3 linked regions of the Verrucomicrobium spinosum DSM 4136 = JCM 18804 genome follow. The protein of the gene in region 1 binds, or shares a complex with, the protein of each later gene. Links are inferred from orthologs where the notes say so. Each region holds a gene or a part of one and is shown on either strand. Other genes may lie near its edges. The genes, in order: dnaN, dinB and dnaX.

What was found.
Region 2: the proteins of dnaN (region 1) and dinB are in contact, whole or in part, in a solved structure (PDB 1OK7), measured with the Escherichia coli proteins. The link is inferred for Verrucomicrobium spinosum DSM 4136 = JCM 18804 from one-to-one orthologs.
Region 3: the proteins of dnaN (region 1) and dnaX are in contact, whole or in part, in a cryo-EM structure (PDB 8GIZ), measured with the Escherichia coli proteins. The link is inferred for Verrucomicrobium spinosum DSM 4136 = JCM 18804 from one-to-one orthologs.

Annotation. Positions count from the first base shown.
Region 1 is NZ_ABIZ01000001.1:5,083,001-5,086,006, reverse strand. The notes cover bases 52-2,903. They hold dnaN (DNA polymerase III subunit beta), read left to right. Parts: upstream 52-854; coding sequence 855-1,952; downstream 1,953-2,903. Other genes in these bases: VSP_RS36495 (prephenate dehydrogenase), read left to right, coding at 2,668-2,903; VSP_RS20675 (hypothetical protein), read left to right, coding at 1,970-2,482; dnaA (chromosomal replication initiator protein DnaA), read left to right, coding at 52-731. Also shown: more of dnaA, read left to right, coding at 1-51; more of VSP_RS36495, read left to right, coding at 2,904-3,006. UniProt on the Escherichia coli protein: Confers DNA tethering and processivity to DNA polymerases and other proteins. Acts as a clamp, forming a ring around DNA (a reaction catalyzed by the clamp-loading complex) which diffuses in an ATP-independent manner freely and bidirectionally along dsDNA.
Region 2 is NZ_ABIZ01000001.1:2,433,106-2,436,202, reverse strand. Bases 133-3,075 are described here. They hold dinB (DNA polymerase IV), read left to right. Parts: upstream 133-1,032; coding sequence 1,033-2,118; downstream 2,119-3,075. Other genes in these bases: VSP_RS09770 (Fur family transcriptional regulator), read left to right, coding at 2,968-3,075; VSP_RS34770 (murein hydrolase activator EnvC family protein), read right to left, coding at 2,172-2,741; VSP_RS09785 (hypothetical protein), read left to right, coding at 133-792. Also shown: VSP_RS09790 (hypothetical protein), read left to right, coding at 1-23; more of VSP_RS09785, read left to right, coding at 25-132; more of VSP_RS09770, read left to right, coding at 3,076-3,097. UniProt on the Escherichia coli protein: Poorly processive, error-prone DNA polymerase involved in translesion repair and untargeted mutagenesis. Copies undamaged DNA at stalled replication forks, which arise in vivo from mismatched or misaligned primer ends.
Region 3 is NZ_ABIZ01000001.1:3,173,852-3,176,923, forward strand. Bases 71-2,988 are described here. They hold dnaX (DNA polymerase III subunit gamma/tau), read left to right. Parts: upstream 71-452; coding sequence 453-2,525; downstream 2,526-2,988. Other genes in these bases: VSP_RS12825 (hypothetical protein), read right to left, coding at 71-446; VSP_RS12835 (YbaB/EbfC family nucleoid-associated protein), read left to right, coding at 2,585-2,899; VSP_RS12840 (hypothetical protein), read left to right, coding at 2,964-2,988. In the rest of the region: more of VSP_RS12825, read right to left, coding at 1-70; more of VSP_RS12840, read left to right, coding at 2,989-3,072. UniProt on the Escherichia coli protein: Part of the beta sliding clamp loading complex, which hydrolyzes ATP to load the beta clamp onto primed DNA to form the DNA replication pre-initiation complex.

The sequences.
Region 1 (3,006 bases):
AGGTGGACGTCCTGCTCATCGATGACATCCAGTTCTTTGCTGGAAAAGGGAGCACTCAGGAGGAGTTCTTCCACACCTTCAATGATTTGTTTAACTCTTTTAAACAAATCGTCCTGACGAGTGACCGTGCCCCGAGTGAGATCAAGAACCTTGAAGCCCGCTTGGTGTCGCGCTTCGAGTGGGGGATGGCCACCCAGATCGAGTCTCCAGACCTGGAGACTCGCACGGCGATCCTGCGCCAGAAGATGGTGGACTGGTGCGTTCAGGTGGACGACTGGGTCCTTTCATTTCTCGCTGAGAACATCCGCACCAACGTCCGTCGTCTGGAGGGGGCTCTCATGCGCGTGGCAGCCCACATCTCCCTGGGCAACGGTGGCCCGCTCACCCAGACGATCGTGGAGACCCTGCTCCGTGACATCCTGGAAGAGCCGGATGCCAAGGCGGTCACCATTGACTGGATCCAGAAGGTCGTAGCCGAGCATTTCGACATCCGTCTGGCAGACATGACGAGCCATCGTCGGCCCGCCTCCATTGCCATCCCGCGGCAGATTGCCATGCACCTGGCGCGGGAGCTGACCAAGTCCTCGCTGAAGGAAATCGGCGATGCCTTTGGCGGGCGGGATCACGGAACGGTCATTCACGCCTGCAAAGCGGTCTCGACGAAGGCAAATTCTGAAGAATTTCGCCGTACGTTGGGTGTTCTGACGGAAAAAATTAAAAAGATTTCCTGACCGGGTTGCCGGGAGCAAAACGGGTGAGACGAAAGGACTTTTTTCCTTCGACACCATCCGGTTTTGCTCCCATTATGCTTGCTTAATTTTTGCCTCTCGCTAAGAGAAGCCGCAAGCCTGACCATGAAATTCTCCATCAGCAAGGAAGCTTTCCTCACCGCGCTCCAACAAGTGCAACATGTCGTCAGCACCCGGACGACGCTCCCCATCCTTTCCAACGTCCTGATCAAGGCTGGCAACGGCCAGTTGCAGTTTGTCACGACGGACCTTGACGTGGGTATCAGCGGTACGGTGGCGGCGGAAGTTGAGGAGGCAGGAGCGACCACTCTTCCGGCCCGCAAGCTGGTCTCGATCATCCGGGAACTGCCGTCGGACGAGGTGGAAGTGACCGTGGACGAGCGCAATGTGGCCCACATTCGCAGCGGACCGAGCTTCTTCAAGGTCATGGGTCTGGCGGCTGACGAGTTCCCGCCGCTGCCGACTTTCAGTGATGCGCGTGAGTTCAAGCTGGAACAGCGGGTGCTCAAGGATTGTCTGCGCAAAACCTCCTATGCGATCTCTACTGATGAGACCCGCTACGTGCTCAACGGCATCCTGTGCTCCTTCAAGGAAAACATGCTGACCATGGTGGCCACGGACGGTCGCCGTCTGGCGATGGTGGAGCAGGAGTTGGAATTCCCCCAGAGCAACGAGGTGGACATCATCATCCCGACCAAGGCGGTGAATGAGATTCAGCGTCTGCTGGAAGATGAGGGGGAAGTGACCCTCAAGGTGGGCTCCGGCCAGATCGCCTTTGATCTGGGTGACTTCTTCCTCGCCAGCAAGCTGATCGAGGGGAACTACCCGAACTACCGCCAGGTGATCCCTGGAGAGGCTCGTGAGCGTATTGCACTGGATCGCGAGCCCCTCCTGCGTACGCTTGGCCGTACGTCATTGCTGCTGAGCGACAAGTCCAACTCGGTGAAGCTGCACCTTACCAAGGACAATCTCGAAGTGGTGGCCAATGCTCCCGACGTGGGTGAGGCCCGCGAGAGCGTCGCCATCAACTACAAAGGGGCGGAGATGACCATCGCCTTCAACCCGGAGTTTTTCATGGCTCCGTTGCGCAATCTCGTCAGTGACGAAGTTTACCTTCATTTGATTGACGAGATCAGCCCTGGCGTACTGCGTAGTGGGACCAATTTCCTCTATGTGTTGATGCCGATGCGCGTGAATTCCTAAACTCCCTTCCCCTGAAGATGAAGACCTCGATCCTGTTGCCTTTGCTCAGCGCGGGCGCCTGTTTGGTGCTTGCCAGTTGTGAGACTACCAGTTCGCAGCAAACCATCCGCCAGCGGAACAGCGGGTACTCGCTGGATGACGCCCCTTCAGGGCAGGCTCGCTACCAGACTAGTCCGGTGACCCAGTCTGGTGCACCGACGACCACGGTGGAGTCTTCGGACCCCAACATGCAGCCCACAGAGTCCACGGTGACGTCGTCCACGGACGTGACCCCACCCAGCACTCCGGACACACCGCCTGCTCCTCCTTCGCCTCCCGTGCCCCCGCCGCCCGGTCCCGCTCCCGCTGCGCAGACGGGGGCTGGTACGGGTGGTCCGCCCACCTATGGCAAGATGGTTCCTGGTCGCCCCGGCTTTGTTTATCCCCCTGGCGTGGAAGCCAAGCCGGAAAACATGGTGGATGTGCGTGATTTCACCCCCGGTCAAAAGGTGCGCGACCCGCGCACCGGCAAAATCTTCCTTGTCCCCTAAGCGTCCTGGGGTAATGGCTGAACTTGAACAGGGCGCGTTGGGTTCCAACGCGCCTTTTCTTTCCCCCGCATTCGCTGCCGCTGAGCTCATGCCTGACCGGGAAGATCTGATGACCATGCTCCGACCTTCTTGAACGCTTTTTCTTTGTCTCGTTGAATACCCCGCTGCCACCTCACATCGCTGTCGTGGGCCCCGGTTTGCTCGGTGGCTCCATGCTGATGGCGCTGCGTGCCGGTCTCCCGGGCGCCCATCTGCGTGCTTGGGCCCGACGTCCAGAAGCGGCTGTGGAGCTCACGGAGCGCGGCTTTGCCGATCTGGCTTCCACCAAGCTCGATGATGTGCTTAATGGAGTAGGGCTGGTGGTGCTGTGTACGCCGGTGGAGACGATGCCTGCGCTGGCTGCGGAGATGGTGACGCTGCAGAGCGTGGTGGCCCCGGATTGTGTGGTGACCGATGTGGGCAGTGTGAAGGAGACGGTCGTCACGGCACTGGAGGATGTCTTTGCCCGTTCCACCTATCGGTTC
Region 2 (3,097 bases), 2.6 Mb from region 1 along the record:
GGTTCGTCCAAGTGATGGCGTGATATGCTTCCGGAGCCGCAGATTGAGCAGATGACGGGCGTGCAGCTGATGCAGGCATTTGCCCCGCCGCCGCCCTTGTGCGTGCCGCTGGCCACTGAGGAGTGGCGCGGCCGGTACACGAGGATGACGTTTGCCTACCAGCTGCGCTCGTGGTCCGATGATGAGACGCCACCGGCGTGGGAGGATGAGGATGTGATCGTGACGGACATCTTTCCACTGACCGCCTTCCGGCTGGCGAGGTTGCTATGGCGGAAGTCCAAGAGCACGGAGGAGGCTTCGATTGTGACGGAGATCCGGAGGGAGCAGGTGCGGTGGCGCTGGATCTGGGAGGTGGACTCCTCCCCGATGGCATGGCGCATGGTGCACATCCGCTGGAGGCTGGAGGAGCGTTTGACGGTCAACGGGACGCCCAGCATAAGCTGGGGCGACCCCGAAGAGCACTGGTGGCAGGGTGAGGAGCCTGAGGGGTACGATGTGGGGGACTGGACCACATGGCCGGGCACGGAGATTGTGGAGACCCCTTTGCCTACGGTCCCAGAGCCCCCAGATCCAGCGGCGGGCATCAACAATACCCATGAGGGGCAGACGTTCACAGACTGGCTGTGGCCCCACCGTGACGTGCTGGCGCTGTATCCGGCCTATCCCTTTGATGGGGTGGAGTCGCAGTTTGCCCCAGGCTTCATTCCGGGAGCCTACGGGGCCGCGCATGAGTACGGGAGGCCCAAGAGCAATGGGGTGTTCTACGGGCGTCCACCGATGCCCCTGCCTTGAAAGGGGCTTTCAAGGGACTTGAAAATGGGAGGCGTGGAGGCAGGCCATTTATCAAACCTTTGATAAATCCATCTCAAACCGGGCGCTTGCTACGTTCGCCAGCTTCTGCCGCTCCCTTGGATTTCCACAGGGACACCAAGTCAGATCCTCTCCCGGCACTGGCTCACCTTTGTGCCATGGGCTAAAGGGGAGACGACTTGGCACCGTCAAAGATCGGTTGCCCGCCGTACTCTCTCATCCATGCCTCAGCCCCGGATCGTCATGCACGTGGATATGGACGCGTTCTTCGCGTCCATCGAGCAGCGTGATCATCCAGAGTTCCAGGGCAAGCCCGTCATTGTCGGTTCCCCGCCCGATCAACGTGGGGTGGTCTGCGCGGCCAGCTATGAAGCCCGCGCCTTCAAGGTGCACTCGGCCATGCCCTCCCGCACCGCCGGAAAACTCTGCCCCCAGGGCATCTTTGTTCGCCCTCGAATGAGCGTGTACCGCGCAGAGTCGGCCAAGATCATGCAGGTTCTCCAGAACTTCAGCGCTTGCATCGAGCAGGTATCAGTGGACGAAGCCTACCTTGACGTCAGCCCCTCCTATCAAAACTACGACGATCAGGACACCGCTCTGGAGGCTGCGGAGACCATGGCCCGTGAGATCAAAGCCCGCATCAAACAGGAGGTGCAACTCACCGCCACGGTGGGACTCGGGTCCAACAAGTTCCTTGCCAAACTGGGCAGCGGCTTTCAAAAGCCAGATGGTCTCACCCTCATCCGGGAAAGGGACAAGATAGCCTTCCTCCGCCCCTTGCCAGTCGGGGCCATTCATGGCGTCGGTCCCGTCACCGCCAAGGAGTTGAACGAGCGCGGCTTCATGACGGTGGGCGACCTCCAGGAGACGACGATTCCACTGACTGACATCCTCGGCTCGTGGTCCGCCACCTTGAAACAGCGCGCCCTAGGCACCGATGAGCGGCCGGTTGACCCCACCGACGAGCGCAAGAGCATCAGTTCCGAGAACACCTTCCTCAATGACACGGACGACCGTCCCACGCTTCGTGCTGCCCTCAAGGAGCTTGCGCTCGATGTAGCCCAGACGTTGGGAAAGGAAGGCGTCGGAGCCCTTACCATCCAGGTCAAAGTCCGCTACAGTGATTTCACCACTCTGACGCGCCAGCTTCGCGTGGATGATCCGCTCACGCAGACCGACGAGATCTATCGTCTCGCCTGTCACCTCCTCGCTCGCCATCAGCTGGTCAAGTCCCCCCTTCGTCTCATCGGCATCGGTGTTTCCACCCTCGTCCCTCCCGTTCGCACCCAGCTGCGCCTGCCGCTTTGATTCATGACACAGACGTCCCGACTGGACGTGGGACCAGCATTCTGCCGATGGCCTCATTCCCTCATCCCAGGCAAAAGCAAATCCCCACCCTTCCCACGGTACCGCTTCAGAAACTCCTCAGGCGGCACACGATCCAGAGGCGCATCCGCATAGCCGATGCCGGGATACACCGAGAGGCTCTCCCTCACTTCGAAGTGAAGATGAGCCAGATACCGGCCGTTGGCCGTGCCCACCGTGCCAAGTTGTGCCCCCCGGGCTAGCACCGCATCGCACTGAGTGAGGACCTCATCCAGATGGGCATAGATGGTTTGGCACACACGATAACCCATTGGCGCAGAGGCATCTGGCACTTGATGTGCAAGGATCACCATATTCCCCCATCCTGGCCCCACCCAGCCCGCATAGATCACCTTCCCCACCCCACTGGCATAGACAGGATCTCCCAGATCCGAGTTCCATCCACCGATGCCATTGAGATCATCCCCCAGATGCCGGTTCACGCGAAACCGCTGGGCATTGTAAGTGAATGCACCGCTTTCCGTGCCCATCGGCGCATCAAAGCGAACCGCCGTCGGCAACGCCGCCACCTCCGCAGGTGACAACCGGATAAATGCCGCGTCCAAAGGTTTGTTAGGTGCCGTATTTTCCGGATGACAGGCTGTTACAGCCAGGGCAACCGCCACCCATGCCCCCCAACGGGGCCATCTCTGTGGCTTGCCTTTTCGAGCAACAGGCTTATAGAGATCCAGTATCAACATCATTCAACGCTCGATCTTGAGCAAACCGCCGTCAAACCCGGATGCATCTAGGGTTGACGATTCCATTCCGCGTGAGAACAATGGATAAGAAATGACCGAGGCCATCCGACAGACCCTGGAATCCTTCCTTGCCAGCAAGGGACTTCGCCGCACGAAACAACGCGATGTCATCATTGAGGCTGCCTTTGGCACGCAGGAACACTTCAACGCGGAAGATCTGC
Region 3 (3,072 bases), 1.9 Mb from region 1 along the record:
ACTCCAGGGATCATGGCCTCCGGGCCTGCCGGAGTGCCGGATGCGGTGCTGGGCGCTCCGACGGCGGGCGGTTGGCCAGCCGCGGGCAGGATCACGACATCTCCACGCTTTGGGAAGCCGTCCACAATATCCGCAGAGATGAAGTTCTGCTTGGACTCGGGAGTAACGATGAGTGAAGCCTTGTTGCCCGTCTGTGGCTGGGTGATCAGCTTGGTGCCGGGAGGGAGCGTCATTCGCGATTCCGTCCGGACCAGGACAAACTGCTGTTCCGGGTTGACGACTTCCACCAGGCCGATGGCCGCGTCCTGTTTGGGGGGCTCTTCCTTGGCCTTTTCCGCAGGTTTTTCCTCCTTGGGTTTGTGCATCAACTTGCTCATCGTGCTACAGCTGGTGCATGCCAGAGTGGCCAGGCCAAGGGTGAGCAGGATGGATTTCTGAAGAAGCATGGCGGGATGCTAGACGGTCATCTTCGTTTGGAAATTAAAAATGCCGAAATGCGGGGTGGAAAGGACGGGGCTCCCCGCTACGATTGGCGGGTGAGTTATCAGGTTTTCGCCCGCAAATACCGGCCGCGCACGTTTGAAGACGTGCTGGGGCAGGACCACGTCGTGCGCACGTTGCGCAATGCCATCGCTCAGAACCGTTTGGCGCATGCCTACCTCTTCGTGGGGCCCCGTGGGACGGGCAAGACCAGCACCGCCCGTATCTTTGCCAAGGCTCTGAACTGTCCGAACGGACCTCGGGTGGATTTCGACCCCGATGACGAGGTCTGCGTGGAGATTGAAAAGGGGATCAGCCTCGACGTGCGCGAGATTGACGGTGCCAGCAACAACGGTGTGGAGCAGGTGCGTGAGCTGCGTGAGGAGGTGAAATTTGCCCCCACCCGCTGCCGGTACAAGATCTACTACATCGATGAGGTGCACATGCTGAGCACGGCGGCCTTCAACGCGCTGTTGAAGACTTTGGAAGAGCCGCCAGAGCACGTGAAGTTCATCTTCGCCACCACTGAGGCGCATAAGGTCCTGCCGACGATCATCAGCCGCTGTCAGCGGTTTGATCTGCGCCGCATTCCTGCCGGTCTCATTGCCAAGCATCTCCTGCACATCGCCACCCTGGAAAAGGTGGCCTTGAGCGAAAAGGCTGCCTATGCGATTGCCAAGGGGGCAGAAGGCGGGATGCGTGACGCGCAGTCCATGCTGGACCAGTTGGTGGCCTTCTGCGGGGAGCGGATTGAAGAACAGGATGTGCTCGACATTTTTGGGTTCACCCGGGGTGAAACGGTGGCCAATCTGGCAGCACGCGTTCTGGACCGCGATACGGTTGGGGCACTGAAGGAGCTCCACTCCCAGGCCGACACCGGCAAAGACCTTGGGCGCCTGTTGACCGACCTCATCCAGCATTTTCGCACTCTTCTGGTTCATCAGGTGGATCCGGCAGCGGCGGAGGAGGATCTCTCGCCAGAGGTGGCGGACATGGTCAGGCAACAGTCCGCCATGGTGCAGGCTGAATCCCTGCTCCGGGTGATGGACGGCCTTGCTGAGGTGGATGCCCGCATGCGCTGGGCCAGCAACAAGCTGCTGCATCTTGAAATTGGCGTCATCCAGGCTGTGCAGACCCTTGGAGAAGTGACCTTGAGCGAGGTGATTGAGGCCTTGGGTGGCGCACCCAGTCCGGATTTGATTGCCAGGCGAGCTGCTCCTCCCGTGCCATCCCGTGCCGTGGTGGAGGCTCCAGCCGCGGAGCGCCCTCGGCCAGCGCCTGTGGCGGTGGCGGCTCCGACGCCTGCACCAGTTTCTTTATCCACGCCGAAGCCTGCTGCCGCACCGGTAGTTGAGCCAGCGCCGCTCCCGGCACTCTTCCGTGAGGAGCCACCACCTCAGGCTCCCGTGCCGCCGTTGTTCCGCGATGAGCCCCCTCAGACGGACCGCCCCGCACCCGTTGCTGTTGCCCCGACTCCGCCGCCAGTGGCAGTTCCAGCTGAGGTTCCTCCCGCGGTGGAACCTGCCGCGCCCACTCCCGCCCCGGCACCCGTGGCCGAGGCACCGACATCTCCTCCCGCTGCTGCGGGGGGGACTCCAGAAGAACAGTGGCGTCAAATCAAGGATCGATTCCGGATCAAGAGCCCGCTCAAGGCGGACTATCTGGATGTGGCGGCGTTTCAGTCTTGTGAAGGCAAGACGCTGCGCATAGGCATGCCCACTTCTGAGGCCGGACATCGGGATGCTCTGCTCTACGCTCCCGTCCGCAAGGCACTGGAGGAGATCATGTCAGACGTGATCGGGCGCCCCATGATGCTGGAGATCAACCTCGATCCCAGCATGGAGCCCCCGCCCATGGCGGAGCCGATGTTCACCTTCTCCGATCCGGAGCCCGCCCCTGCAAAAGCACCGGCCGCTCCGAAACCAGAACCCAAGGCGGAAGCCAAATCCGAGGCAGCCAAACCGGCCATTAATGAAGATTTCTACAATGACCCCCTGATTCAGGAGGCCCTGGTCAAGTTCAAGGCCACCCTGGTGAAGCCCTGAGGTTTACAAGGGCTCCCGTTGATTTCCTTACCAACCAACCACGCACCCACCTTTCTCGCATGAACATTCAGAAGATGATGAAGCAAATGCAGCAGATGCAGTCCAAAATGGCTCAGACCCAGGACGATCTTGCTGGTAAGACCATGGAAGTGAGCTCCGGCGGCGGCCGCGTGACGGTCACCGTCACAGGGGCCCAGGAAATCACTGCCATCAAGATCAACAAAGAGATCGTGGATCCCGAAGACGTGGACATGCTGGAAACCCTGGTGCTGACCGCTGTGCAGCAAGCCCTCGCCAAGAGCAAGGAAATGGCCGCTGGCGAAATGGGCAAGCTGACCCAGGGGATGGGACTGCCTCCCGGCATGGGATTCTAAACGCGATGCTGTAAAATTCGCACTCTCCCAGGTGTTGCTTCGCTGAAGGCACCTGGGGAGTGAGGTGAACTCCCAGTGGATTGAACCCCGCGAGGGCGGCGAAAAGGTGACGCACTCGCTTGTGGGTCAGCGGGACACGCCCGCAGACAGTGCGGGGCAGGAGATGGAGGGCG